3 regions of the Spiribacter pallidus genome follow, and region 1 is predicted to be linked to each of the others. Evidence: predicted binding sites of a transcription regulator. Region 1 holds the regulator's gene; each other region holds the start of a gene.
The links. Region 1 encodes sigma-54, which starts transcription at its own class of promoters, with help from an activator protein. Its sites were predicted from a motif close to TGGCANGNTNCNTGCTT; they were not measured.
Positions count from the first base shown of each region.

Region 2: the regulator sigma-54 is predicted to act here: its motif matches at 2,654-2,670, upstream of glnL (nitrogen regulation protein NR(II)).
Region 3: the regulator sigma-54 is predicted to act here: its motif matches at 3,362-3,378, upstream of pqqA (pyrroloquinoline quinone precursor peptide PqqA).

Region 1 is NZ_JBAKFM010000001.1:462,494-467,018, reverse strand. It holds gene hpf (ribosome hibernation-promoting factor, HPF/YfiA family) at 1-292, opposite strand, end outside; gene V6X73_RS02290 (RNA polymerase factor sigma-54) at 289-1,770, opposite strand; gene lptB (LPS export ABC transporter ATP-binding protein) at 1,831-2,562, opposite strand; gene lptA (lipopolysaccharide transport periplasmic protein LptA) at 2,559-3,017, opposite strand; gene lptC (LPS export ABC transporter periplasmic protein LptC) at 3,061-3,642, opposite strand; gene V6X73_RS02270 (KpsF/GutQ family sugar-phosphate isomerase) at 3,639-4,525, opposite strand, start outside.
Region 2 is NZ_JBAKFM010000003.1:174,559-179,083, reverse strand. It holds gene V6X73_RS07265 (tRNA (cytidine(34)-2'-O)-methyltransferase) at 1-182, opposite strand, end outside; gene ntrC (nitrogen regulation protein NR(I)) at 190-1,587, opposite strand; gene glnL (nitrogen regulation protein NR(II)) at 1,580-2,641, opposite strand; gene glnA (glutamate--ammonia ligase) at 2,867-4,282, opposite strand.
Region 3 is NZ_JBAKFM010000003.1:127,515-132,039, forward strand. It holds gene V6X73_RS07020 (M16 family metallopeptidase) at 1-1,071, opposite strand, end outside; gene V6X73_RS07025 (PQQ-dependent sugar dehydrogenase) at 1,294-2,583, opposite strand; gene V6X73_RS07030 (c-type cytochrome) at 2,717-3,169, opposite strand; gene pqqA (pyrroloquinoline quinone precursor peptide PqqA) at 3,452-3,526, shown strand; gene pqqB (pyrroloquinoline quinone biosynthesis protein PqqB) at 3,566-4,480, shown strand; gene pqqC (pyrroloquinoline-quinone synthase PqqC) at 4,458-4,525, shown strand, end outside.

The DNA.
Region 1 (4,525 bases):
CGCGGTGGTGGTCGCTGCGCTTTTCCTTGTGCTTAACCACCTGGCGGTCGAGTTTGTCGATCAGCGCATCGATGGCGGCGTACATTTCGTCCTCGGTGGCTTCGGCAAACAGACGGGCACCACTGAGCGCCAGCGTGGCTTCGGCCTGGTGGCGGTTTTTCTCGACCCGGAGCATGACATGGGCATCCACGACATTGTCGAAATGCCGCTCGAGGCGCTGGAATTTTTCCTCCACATAGCCCCGCAGCGCATCGGTGATATCCAGATGTTGTCCGGTGATATCGATTTTCATGATTTCTCCTTTTGGGGTCGCGCCGGTCGCCGGCGATCGGTGGATGAAGCGATGCCCATGACCTCGCGGTATTTCGCAACGGTACGCCGGGCAACGTGGATACCCTCGTCCTGCAGGGTCTGTGTCAAACGTGCGTCGCTCAGCGGCCGCGTCGGGTCTTCCGCCGCGACCAGGCGGCGTATCCGCGCACGAATCGCCGTCGCCGAGCACTCGCCGCCATCGGCGGTCGGGACATGACTGGAGAAGAAGTGCTTGAACTCGAGCGTGCCCATGGGGGTGTGCATGTACTTGTGGGTGGTGATGCGGGAGATGGTCGATTCGTGCATCTCCACCGCCTCGGCCACGTCGCGCAGCACCAGCGGCTGCATGGCCTCTTCGCCCTGCTCGAGGAAGGCTTGCTGACGCTCGACGATGGTCTGCGCCACCCGCTGTAGTGTGTCGGCCCGCGAACGCAGGCTTTTGATCAGCCATCGCGCTTCTTGCAGGTGCTGTCGAAGCAGGCTGTTATCGGCGCTGCTGTCGCCCCGTCGGACCAGGCTTGCGTAGTAGCTGTTCACCCGCAGTGCCGGTGAGGCCTCGGGGTTGATCTCGACCTCCCAGCGGCCGTTGACCCGTCGGACGAAGCAGTCCGGCACGATGTACTCGGTGCGGGGCTGCGAGAACGCCGAGCCCGGGTGGGGGTCGAGTTGCTGGATCAGCGTGATGGCCTGCTCGAGAGCGGCCTCGTCCAGCCCCAGGCGTTTCTCTAGCGTGCAATACTGCCCCTCGGCTAGCCAGCCGAGCCCTTGTTGGATCACCCGCCGGGCGGCTTCCCGGCCCGGGGTGTCGGCCGGCAGTGCGTCCACCTGAATGGTCAGTGCCTCGGTGGCATCCTGTGCCCCGATGCCCACCGGATCCAGGTGCTGGATGAAGGCGAGCACCGCGCGGACCTCGTCGACATCCGCCTGCAGCTCGCTGGCCAGGGTCTGTTGAAGCGACTCGAGTGGTTCGCTCAGATGGCCGCGCTCGTCGATGGCATCCACCAGAGTGTCGGCGATCTGCCGATCCCGGGCGCTGAGCTTGGAAATGGCGAGCTGCCAGTCAAGGTGGGCCTGCAGAGTGCGCTCGTCGCCAGCGCGATTCTCCAGAGGATCGGGGCCGCCGGTCGGTTCGGTGGCGTTGACCGCGGCCGAGGTGACGGGCTCGTCCCAGCGTTCGTCCACGGGCAGCGATTCGCCCAGTCGCGCGGCATCGGTGGCGTTGCTCCCCAGTGGCATCTCGGAGGGGTCGGTGACCGCGGGCTCGGACGTCGTCGCCTCGGACGGAGCGGGATCGCCATCGCTCTCGTCCTCGAGCTCGAGCATCATGTTGGATTCGAGCGCCTCGCGGATTTCGAGGTTGAGCTCCGCTGCCGGCAGCTGCAGAAGCCGGATCGCCTGCTGGAGCTGGGGCGTCATGGCCAGCTGCTGACTTGTGCGAAGCTGAAGGGCGTGTTTCATCGTCTTCCCGAATCCGATTGCCTGATCAGACTAACGTCAGCGCGCCGTTGATCGCCACCACTACAGCGTGAAGTCTTCGCCCAGATAGACTGCCCGGACCTGTTCGTCGGCAAGAATCGTAGTGGCATCGCCTTCGACGATGACCTGTCCTTCATTGAGGATGGTGGCCCGGTCCACCAGCGCCAGGGTCTCGCGGACGTTGTGATCGGTGATCAGCACGCCGATCCCACGTTCGGAGAGGTGACGGACGATCGCCTTGATATCCCCCACCGAGATCGGGTCCACACCGGCGAAGGGTTCATCCAGCAGGATAAAGCGTGGTTCCGCGGCCAGCGCCCGGGCGATCTCGACGCGCCGTCGCTCACCGCCGGAGAGGCTAACCCCGGACTGGTCGGCCAGGTGGCCGACGCCGAACTCGGCCATCAGCGAATCGGCCTGTTCGTGCTGTCGGGCCCGGCTGAGATCGGCACGGGTCTCCAGCACGGCCAGCAGGTTGTCGCGCACGGATAACCGCCGGAACACCGAGGCCTCCTGGGGCAGATAGCCGACACCGGCACGGGCGCGCTCGTGCATCGCCGCCCGGGTGATGTCCCGTCCGTCGAGGTGGATTCGGCCCCGGTCCGGCCGCACCAGGCCGACCATCATGTAAAAGCTGGTGGTCTTGCCGGCGCCGTTGGGGCCGAGCAGGCCAACGATCTCACCGTTGCGCAGCCCAATGGAGACATCGTCGACCACGCTGCGTCCCCGATAGCGCTTGCACAGGCCATGGGCCTGGAGTTGGCCGGTGCTCATTGCGACGCCCCCGCCTCAGGGAATACGCGGACCTTGACCCGTCCCTGGTCTTCGCCGTCGGCGACGGTGCGCTGGCTGTCCGGGTAATGGGTGATGACCTCGCCGGTCACCGAGTTCTCGCCCTCCCAGACGCGGCCGCCGCCGAGCAGCACAAGCCGCTCCGGTGCGGCGGCATAGTACTCCATCCGGGGGGCTTCGGCCCGGCGCGGTGGCCCCTCTGGCTGCAACGCGCGGTAGCGCGCCGGCGAGCCCTCGATCTCGACGCGCTGCAGCCGTCGCGCCTCGTCGGTGAAGGTGCGCATCACCGAGCCGGTCAAGCGGGTCTGCCCGCGGATGAGTACGACGTTGCCCCGATAGACCCCGGTGCCCTGCTGGTCATTGATTTCGGCGCGATCGGCGCTGAGATCGATGGGCACGGGTTGCTGGGCAGGGCTCGCGGCTGCAATGAGCAGCATCGCGAGTCCCGGAATCAGCCAACCCGCCCGCCATCGGGACAGCCTAGCGTGCGGGTTGGTAGTGACCTGCCACATCATCGAGCAACTCCAGTCTTTCCTCATCCAGCCACAGCCGGGCCCCGATCGCATCGACATCATACCCGGGGCCGTGCAGCGACACCGCCGCCGGCGTGCGGGCCTGGGACCGGCCAGGGCGCACCTTGAGGTATGCCGTCTCCAGCCGGGTCACCCCGGCTGGTTGCATCCGCTGCATGATGACATCGCCAATGACTTCCACCCGGTCGGTATCGAGCATGCTGCGGGCGAGCCGTGACCGCCCACGCCAGGGTGGGCCATCGGCGGTTGCCAGTACCCAGCGCGGGGTATCCAGCGCCCAGCGCGCGGGGCGCTCGAAGTATCGCGCTGTGGGTGCCTCGACCTGCCAGGTGACCGCTCCGTTCTCGTCGCTGGCCTGCAGCCGGACTTCGCGGGCATAGGCCTCGAGCTGGTCGCTGTCCGGTGCCCGGGCGGGGGCCGGCGACGGGCGATCCTGCCATTGCCAGAGGGCGATCGCAGCAATGGCAAAAACCGCCAGAAGACCCGCCCAGTGGCCAGGCTCGGGGCGCAACCATGGCGAATGTCTCACACCACCCCCGCCCGCAGGAGGTCGTGCATGTTCAACGCCCCGACAAGGCGGGCGTGCTCATCCACCACCAACAAAGCATTGATCCGGTCGCGCTCCATGGTGGCGAGGGCCTCGGCGGCCAGCAGGCCGCGGCGGATGCACCGCGGTGCCGCGGTCATGACCGCTTCGGCCGTGGTCGTATGGACATCCACTGCTTTATCCAGCGCCCGACGCAGGTCGCCATCGGTGAAAATACCGATGACCTCACCCTCCGGGCCGGTCACCGCCGTCATCCCCAGCCCTTTGCGACTCATCTCGACGAGGGTTTCGGAGAGCGGCGTATCGGCGGTGACGCGTGGGATGGCATCACCCTGGTGCATCAGATCATCGATGCGCAGCAACAGCCGTCGGCCCAGCCGGCCGCCGGGGTGGGAGTGGGCGAAATCCTCGGCGGTAAAGCCGCGGGCATCGAGAAGGGCGATGGCCAGCGCATCACCCATGGCCAGGCTGGCGGTGGTGCTGGCGGTCGGTGCAAGGCCGAGGGGGCAGGCCTCACGATCGACCCCGGTCTCCAGATGCGCATCGGCGGCCCGGGCGAGCGTCGATGACGGATTGCCGGTCAGGGCAATCAAGCCCAGCGAGCGGCGCTTGATCACCGGAAGCAATTGATTGATCTCGGCGGTCTCACCCGAGTTGGACAAAGCAACGACGACATCGTCGGCGGTCATCATGCCCAGATCGCCGTGGCTCGCCTCGCCGGGGTGGACGAAAAACGCCGGCGTGCCGGTGCTGGCGAGCGTCGCGGCAATCTTGCCACCGATATGCCCGGACTTGCCCATGCCCAGCACCACCACCCGGCCGCTGCAGGCGAGGATCAGGCGACAAGCGGTGGCAAAGGCCGCAT
Region 2 (4,525 bases), on a different contig from region 1:
TGGATCTGCATCCGGGCGAGTTCATGGTAGTCGAGTCCGGCCCGCCGCATGCGACGGTCGTCCGGCACAAACCCCAACGGCCGGATCAAGTGCAGTCGCGCCCCGGTATTGGCACACAGCCGGATGACGTTGCCGGTGTTGGGCGGAATCTCGGGGCGGTGCAAAACGACATGCAATGGCATGCCGCCATCATACCTGCATCTGCAGATCCCGGATCTTGCGCGTCAGGGTATTCCGCCCCCAGCCGAGAAGCCGTGCGGCGTCCTGGCGGCGACCGCCGGTCCGTTTGAGTGCCGTTTCAATCAAGACCCGCTCGAGCCGCGACTGCGCCTCGGCCAGCGACCCCTCGCCGGCGGTGGCCGCCTGTCGATCGGCCCAGCGTGCCAGTGCCGTTTCCCAATCCACCTCGCTGGTGGTCTGGGATTCGGTGTTGATCAGCTCAGGCGGCAGGTCCTCGGGATGGACCTCACGGCCGCTCGCCATTACGGTCAGCCACCGGCAGGTGTTTTCGAGCTCGCGAACATTGCCGGGCCAGGCCAGCGCCTGGAAGCGGCTCTCCACCGCCGGCGTGAGCTGCTTGGGCTCGACGTTGAGCTCGGCCGCCGCCTTGCGCAGGAAATGTTCGGCCAGTGCCGGGATATCGGCCTGCCGTTCGCGCAGCGCCGGGCAATGGATGCGGATGACATTGAGCCGGTGGAAAAGGTCTTCCCGAAAGCGCCCCTCTTCGACCAGCGCTTCGAGGTTCTGATGGGTGGCGGCGATGATGCGAACATCCACCCGCATCGGAGTATGGGCGCCGACACGATAAAACTCGCCATCGGCAAGGACCCGCAACAACCGGGTCTGCAGTTCGGCCGGCATATCGCCGATCTCATCGAGAAAAAGCGTCCCCCCGTCGGCCTGCTCGAACCGTCCGCGGCGGACTTGGTGGGCGCCGGTGAACGCCCCCTTCTCGTGACCGAAGAGCTCGGATTCCATCAAATCCCGGGGAATGGCAGCCATGTTCAGTGCAATGAACGGCTTGCCAGCCCGCGGGCTGTGGCGATGAAGGGCTCCGGCCACCAGCTCCTTGCCGGTGCCGGATTCGCCATTGATGAGCACCGTAATGTTGGACCGCGACAGTCGGCCGATGGCCCGGAATACCTCCTGCATCGCCGGTGCCTCGCCGATGATCTCGGGCAGCTCTTCCCGCGCCGCATCGGGGGCGGCACTGCTGCGCGCCGCCGCCGCCGCCCGCTGGACCAGCTCCACCGCCTCTTCGACATCAAAGGGTTTGGGCAGATACTCAAAGGCCCCGCCCTCATAGGCGGACACCGCGGCATCCAGGTCGGAGTGGGCGGTCATGACGATCACCGGCAACTCGTTGGCAGCGGCATGAAAGCGTTGCATGAGGCTGAGTCCATCCAGCCGTGGCATGCGTATATCGGTGATCAGAACATCCGGTGTCCCGCGCTCGAGGGCGGCCAGGGCCTCCTCGCCGGTCTCGAAATCCACCGCCGCCAGCCCGTCCCGCTCGAGGGCCTTTTTCAACACCCAGCGGATCGAGCGGTCGTCGTCGACAATCCACACGGTGGTCATTTCACTCATCACTTTCCTCCAGGGGCAGCCAGACCGTGAACACCGTGCAGCCGGGTTCGCTGCTGCATTCGATCAGGCCGCCGTGCTGATTCACCAGGTTCTGGGCGATGGGCAGGCCGATGCCACTGCCTTCGGCCCGGCCAGTCACCATGGGGTAGAAAATCTGATCCTGGAGCGCCGGCTCGATGCCGGGTCCGTTGTCTATGATGTCGATGCGGGCGACCAGCCGGTGCTGTTGATCGCCGATGGTGAAGCGCCGCTGGGTGCGGGTCTGCAAGGTGATACGACCGGCATCACCCACCGCCTGCAGGGCGTTGCGCACCAGATTGAGCAACGCCTGGATGAGCTGATCCGCCGCCGCCGGCAGCATGGGGATACTGGGGTCGTAGTCGCGCACGATCGCCACGCCGGCGGGGGCTTCGGCGCTGGCCAGATGCCGCACCCGCTCGACGATCTCATGGAGGTTGGTGGTCTGTTTTTCGATCCGCGAATCCGGCCCCAGCAGGCCGTTGACCAGGGTTCGCAGACGGTCCGCTTCGCTGATGATGATGCCCGTGTATTCCTTTTTCTCGTCGTCATCGAGCTCGGATTCCAGCAACTGGGCAGCGCCGCGCAGGCCGCCCAGTGGGTTTTTGATCTCGTGGGCGAGCCCCCGGATCAGCTCGCGGATGGCCTGGTTCTGGGCAATCAGGCGGTTTTCGCGCGAGATGCGCAGGTGCCGGTCGATCTGCTCGAACTCAAGCAACAGGGTGCCATCGGGCATGGGTGTAATGGCGCAGTCCACCGTGGCGCTGCGGCCGTTGGCCAGATCCACGCGGATCTCCCGCTCGGTAAAGCTCGATCCATCGGCAAGCCCCTGCTCGATGGCCGACTCGATCACCGCCAGCCCCGGCACCATGCGCAACAATGGCTCACCATCCGCCTGGCGACGGCTTGAGTGAAAAAGCGTCTCGGCCGCCGGGTTCATGCCCATGATCCGTTGCTGCGCATCCACCCGGACCACTGCCCGGGTCAGGTGCTCGAGGATCTCGCCGGCATATTGATCTGCAGTGTGTTTCACCATGGCACCGAGAGATAGCAAGAAACAGGCCATCCCCGCGCCGGCGACGCCGGGGGCGGGTTGGCGGCATTCAGTGTAGGCCACGGATGGGTGTTATGCACTTTTTTGGTGCATGGCATCACCGGCACCCGCCGACCGCGGCCTGCCAGGGGTTTCGGGCCGTTCGACACCCAATAAAAACCCCCGCCGAGGCGGGGGTCCGGGAAGGCATCCGGGGGATGCCGGCCATCAAACGCTGTAGTAGAGGTCGAACTCCACCGGGTGGGTGGTCATCCGCAGCTGCTGGACTTCCTCACGCTTGAGCTCGATGTAACCATCGATGGCATCGTCGGTGAACACACCGCCGACCTTGAGGAACTCGCGATCGCTATCCAGGGCGTCCAGCGCCTCTTCGAGCGAGAAGGCGACCTTGTCGATCTCGGCCTCTTCCTCGGGCGGCAGGTCGTAGAGATCCTTGTCCATGGCATCACCCGGGTGGATCTTGTTCTGGATGCCATCCAGGCCGGCCATCAACATCGCGGCAAAGCACAGGTACGGATTGGCGGTGCTGTCCGGGAAGCGGATCTCGACACGCCGCGCCTTGGGATTGGCGACCCAGGGGATACGCACCGACGCCGAGCGGTTACGGGCCGAGTAAGCCAACAGCACCGGCGCCTCAAAGCCCGGGACCAGCCGCTTGTACGAGTTGGTCGAGGCGTTGGCAAAGGCGTTGATCGCCCGGGCGTGCTTGATGATGCCGCCAATGTAGTAGAGCGCCGTCTCGGAGAGGCCACCGTACTGATCGCCGGCAAACAGCATCTCGCCAGTCTTGCCGATGGACTGATGGACATGCATGCCGCTGCCGTTATCGCCCACCACGGGCTTTGGCATGAACGTTGCGGTCTTGCCATAGGCCGAGGCGACGTTGTGGACGACGTACTTCAGGGTCTGCACCTCGTCGGCCTTTTTCACCAGGGTGTTGAAGCCCACACCGATCTCGCACTGGCCCGCGGTGGCCACCTCGTGGTGGTGCACCTCGGTGTCCATGCCCATGTCGGTGAGCACCTCGAGCATGGCCGACCGCATGTCATGGAGGCTATCCACCGGCGGTACCGGAAAGTAGCCGCCCTTGACACCGGGGCGGTGGCCCATGTTGCCGTCCGGGTAGACCTTTTCGGTGTTCCAGTCCGCCTCTTCGGAGTCGATCTTGTAGAACGAACCGCTCATGTCGGTGCCCCAACGGACATCGTCAAAGACGAAGAACTCGTTCTCGGGGCCAAAGTAGGCCACGTCGCCAATACCGGTGGACTGCAGATAGGCCTCGGCACGCTCGGCGATGGAGCGCGGATCGCGGCCGTAGCCCTGCATGGTGTTGGGCTCGATGATGTTGCAAAGGAGGATCAGCGTTGCATCATCAAAGAACGGATCCAGCACGGCGGTATCCGCATCGGGCATCAGGATCATGTCGGACTCGTTGATGCCCTTCCACCCCTCGATCGAAGAGCCATCGAACATCTTGCCTTCGCTGAAGAAATCGGCGTCGACGGCATGGGCGGGCAGCGTGACGTGCTGCTGCTTGCCCTTGGGATCGGTGAAACGAAGATCCACGAACCGGACCTCGTTTTCTTTGATCATATTGAGAACGTCATCGGCGGTCTTTGCCATTGTTCGGCCTCCAGTCATGTCGTATCGAATGCGTAATGCCCCCGCAGGGTAAGCAGAATCCGTGCCAGATGGCAGCCGGCGCACCAAAACGGGCCATTCGCATCAGCGCATCCACGCTACCATCGGGCGATCGCACCATGCTGGTGCTTTTTGGACCCCGGCCGAACCATTTTGGTGCAAGCCACCACCCCTCGACCGCCTGACAGGGCCGGAGGACGCGGGCTATACTCGCGCCATCACCGC
Region 3 (4,525 bases), on a different contig from region 1:
ATTGAAAACATCATCCGCGCTGAAAAAGTGATCGGCAACGAGCTGACTTCTGGCTCGCCGCAGTTCGTTCTCAGATACTGGCTCCGCGGACAGTCGCGCGATCTGTGACCGCAAGGATTGCTCAAGCGTCTCGGTTTGAGTGTTCGGGCAGACCGCGTGGCAAGTGAATTCCGCATCCAGTCGCGTCATACCGTTGTAGGATGCGTCGATGACCGTTGCCTGCCGGCTGCCACGGACCAGCGCATCGGTCAGGCGCCCTCCCTCGCCCCCGTCCAGAATGGCAGCGAGCATCATCAGTGCATACGCATCATCCTCGGTTTCGGCCGTGGCGAAAGAAGGCACCCGATAGCCAATCCGCAGGTGCGTCAGTCGGCTCTGGGCGTCCCGATAAACAAGACGCCGCTCCCCGGGTGGCACTAGCGCGCGTGGATCACAGGGTCGAGCCGCTTGCGGCCCCTGCAGGATCCCGAAGTGTGCTTCTGCCAATTCGAAAACCTCACTCGGATCGACCGCGCCGGCCACCACGAGATTGGCATTGGCGGGGGCGTACCATTGCTGGTACCAACATCTGAGGTCATCTTCGTCGATGGCCTTGATATCGTCCGCCCATCCGATGATGGGATGGGCGTAGGCGGTGCCTGCCTCGGCCACCGAAGCGTAGCGCTCCAGAAACCGGCCCTCGGGCCGGTCATCCGTGCGAAGCCGACGCTCTTCCAGGACCACCTCACGCTCGGTTTCCAAGGCTTCAGCGCGAATATCGAGGTTGGCCATCCGATCGGCCTCAAGCTCAAAAGCGACCGGCAGACGATCGGCAGCGAGGATCTCGAAATAGGCCGTGAAATCCCGCCCGGTGAAGGCGTTTTCGCGGCTGCCCTGTCGGGATACGATTTCCGAGAAAGCCCCCTCCGGATAGCGCGCTGTGCCTTTGAACATCATATGTTCAAGCAGGTGGGAGATGCCCGTGAGGCCGCGCTGCTCGTAGCTTGAACCGACCCGATACCAGATTTGGGACACCGCGATCGGCGCCCGGCGATCGGGCTTGACGAACACGCGCAGTCCGTTGTCCAACACCGCACTTTCAATGGTTTCGGTTGACGGCACAATGGTCGTTGACATGGCCTCTCCCGCGGCGAGGTAAGCTTCGATCTACTCACAGCCTAGCAGCCGTGAATGCCATGGCCAGCATGCAGCTGCCGTGGATGCCAGTCTCTATCCCGCGGGACATTTGAAAAAAGATAGTGGTCAGGGACCGAAAGGATGGGCCGCGCCCTGAGACGCGGCCCGGTTGCCACCCTAACTTCCAGGCGTCATCTTGTAGATGACACCCCCATCGATGGCCGTGTAGAGACTGCCATCCGGGCCCTGTTCGAGCGCGCGGAAACGTCCGGATTCCATCGGAAGGGTCATTTCGGTGACGTCGACGACCTCGGTGCCATCATCGTTGAACTCGATAATGTCGATCCGCTGGCCGATCGGCGTCCCACCGAAGCCGATCCCCATGATGCCAACCGCCATGGCGCCGTCCCAGTTGCCCCACTGATCGCCGCGCAGGAACACAGCAGGGCATGTGCCCTGTGACCAGCCGTTGTTGGACCAAGCCGGCTCCATGGCATCCGGATAGGTCTGCAGATCGGTCATCGGCATGAAGGCCGCGCGCTCGAACCGATTCATGCCCTCGTTCTGATTGGGCATGTAGCCGCAGTATCCATCGGGACAATCACCGCGCCCGGCCATATTATCCCGCGGATCCCAGCCTGCGTTACCGCCGTTTTCCAGAACGGTGATCTCGTCCGAATGCCACGGACCATGTTCGGCTGTCACAACCGAACCTGTCGCCGGATTGAACGCAATACCCTGGACATTGCGGTGACCGTAGGTAAACGTCCGCTTATCAAAACCCGCCGGTGGGGCGTTGTCTGGATGGGCGTTACCGTCGGTGTCGATGCGCAGGACCTTCGATCCCATCAACTCCGGGCTTTGCGGGATCTCGGGGTTGTGATTGTCACCCGTGGTCAGCCAGAGCGCTCCCTCGGGTCCGAATCGCACGCGGCCGCCGTTGTGGGCCCCTGGCCCACCAAACGGATGATCCGAGGCAGCCATTTTGTACGGGACGTCATCAACGATGTCGGTGCGATCGGAAACCTCCGAGAAGTCCTCGCTGAGTCTGAACCGCATCAGCCGGTTGGTATGCGGGTCCGACATGCTGGATGTCGAATACACATAGATCCGCCGGTTGTCATCGAAATCCGGATCAAAAGCCACGCCCATCATCCCGGCCTGCCCTTCGCAGAAAAGGTCGGTGCCGTTGGAGGCGTAGCCGTCAGTATCACCCACGCCATAGAGCTTGTTGATCTCGCCATCAGGCATCCGCACTGACAGCCCTTTGCATTTTTCGGTGAAAAGCATCGTGCCGTCACCGAGAAATGCCATATCCCAGGGATTCTCCAGTCCCTCAACGACAACCTCTGCCTGCAGATTCGTCGTGTTCATCCCGGTTTCTGCCATCGCCGGGGCTGTGAAAGCGACGGACACGGCCATGAACGAGAGGGCGTTCCTAAGCATGAGATTTTTAGTGGTTTTCATCAGTCTCTCCTCTTGAATTAAATGGCGAAACGGTTTTACTGCACACCTCCTTTATCGACCCTGCGTCGAAAATTTGCTCCATACGCCGCTCTCCCAACCGGGCTTAACCCGGAATACAAGGGCGCTTGTCCGATTACTCTTCAAACGTCGTTGATATGTAGGCAGCCAGGCTTGCGATGTCTTGATCAGACAAATCCTTGGCGTTTTGAATCATCAACACGGAATTCGGGCCAACCATCTCGCCGGCTCGATAGGTTTGGAGCTTGCTAGCCAGATAGGCAGCATCCTGGCCTGCCAACTTGGGGTAGCTGGCAACACCCTGTGCTTTTTTGCCATGGCAGGCGCTGCAGTTGTTCTTGAAAAGCTGTGCCGCTGAAGCGAGGTCAATGTCATCACTCCCGCCGCTCTGCGCTGCGGCCGAAAGTGGCACGCAAACGATGGCCAGCCCCAAAGCCAGGCCGAAAGACTTAATGGTCAACGTTGTCTCCTCCACGAGGCCTTCCGGCCATGTTGTTATGCCCGCCTTCAGACGGTCGGGAAGAGTCTTGCCCGAATCCGCTACGCCGCGCAAGGGGTTTTTACTCACACCGCTATACCGTCTCACGAGACAGGATGAGCGGCTCGATAATCAAACCGCTCGGCCGACGATCACCGCGCCCGGGGCATCGATTGCGCCGCCCGACATTGTGTGTCATAACCGTGACGGCGTTCGGCTGTCCGGGGGCATCACGGTGTCATTTCGGAACAAAGCCTGGCCGCATAAAGTGTGCATGCGCGTTGGTATGGGCCTTGCATACCCACAAGCGACCGACAAGGTCGACCGGTGCCGGGGAAACCCGGCGACATGTCATGACAGGAGGAAGAGATAATGGAGTGGAACAAGCCTGAGTATCAGGAAATGCGTCTGGGTTTTGAAATCAACCTCTACGTAACAGCTCGATAAGACCCTGCGGGGGCGGACGCCTGCCCCCGCTTTCCTACCATGCACATACGCGTTCTTGGTTCCGCCGCCGGTGGCGGATTCCCGCAGTGGAACTGTGACTCGCCCCGTTGCCGCGCTGCGCGCAACGGCCGGCTCATCAGAGAACGCCGGTCACAGTCATCGATTGCGGTCTCACAAAACGGCCAGGAATGGCTGTTGGTCAATGCATCACCCGATATCCGCCAACAGATCCTGGACAACGCGGTACTGCACCCGCGCGGCGCGGTGCGAAGCTCGAGCATTGCAGCGATCGCGCTCATGGACAGCCAGATTGACCATGTCACAGGTCTGCTGATGATGCGCGAGAGCGACCAACCTCTCGCCATCTATTGCACCGAGCGGACTGAAGAAGACCTGCGCAGCGGGTTTCCGATCTTCGAGATGCTCGAGCACTATTGCGGCGTCCGCATCTCGCACCTGCCTCTGGATGGCGCCGCGGTCGAGCCCCCGGAAACACCTGGCATTCGTATCCTGCCGGTCCCGCTCACCAGCAAGGCACCCCCCTACTCGAGCCACCGGCTGGATCCACGTCCTGGAGACAATCTGGGGTTTGTCATCGATAGCCCCGATACCGGAAAACGGGCCTTTTATGCCCCGGGGCTGGGTGAAGTCGACGATCGTCTGAAGGCGTGGATGGCGAGTGCGAACATCATCATGGTGGACGGAACGACCTGGACCGATGACGAGATGGCCCAGGTCGTCGGCGGGAAAAAGACCTCACGCGAGATGGGCCATCTACCGCTGACCGGCGAAGGCGGCATGCTGGATGTGCTCGCCGACTACCCGCTCGCTCGCCGAATCCTCGTCCACATCAACAACACCAACCCTGTGCTCGACCCCGAATCCGCCGAGCGGGCTCGGCTTGAAGCGCTGGGTATCGAGGTATCCCACGATGGCATGGACATCCGCTTCTGAACCGATAACGACTGCGCTGTCGGCCGATGAGTTCAAGCGTCGGTT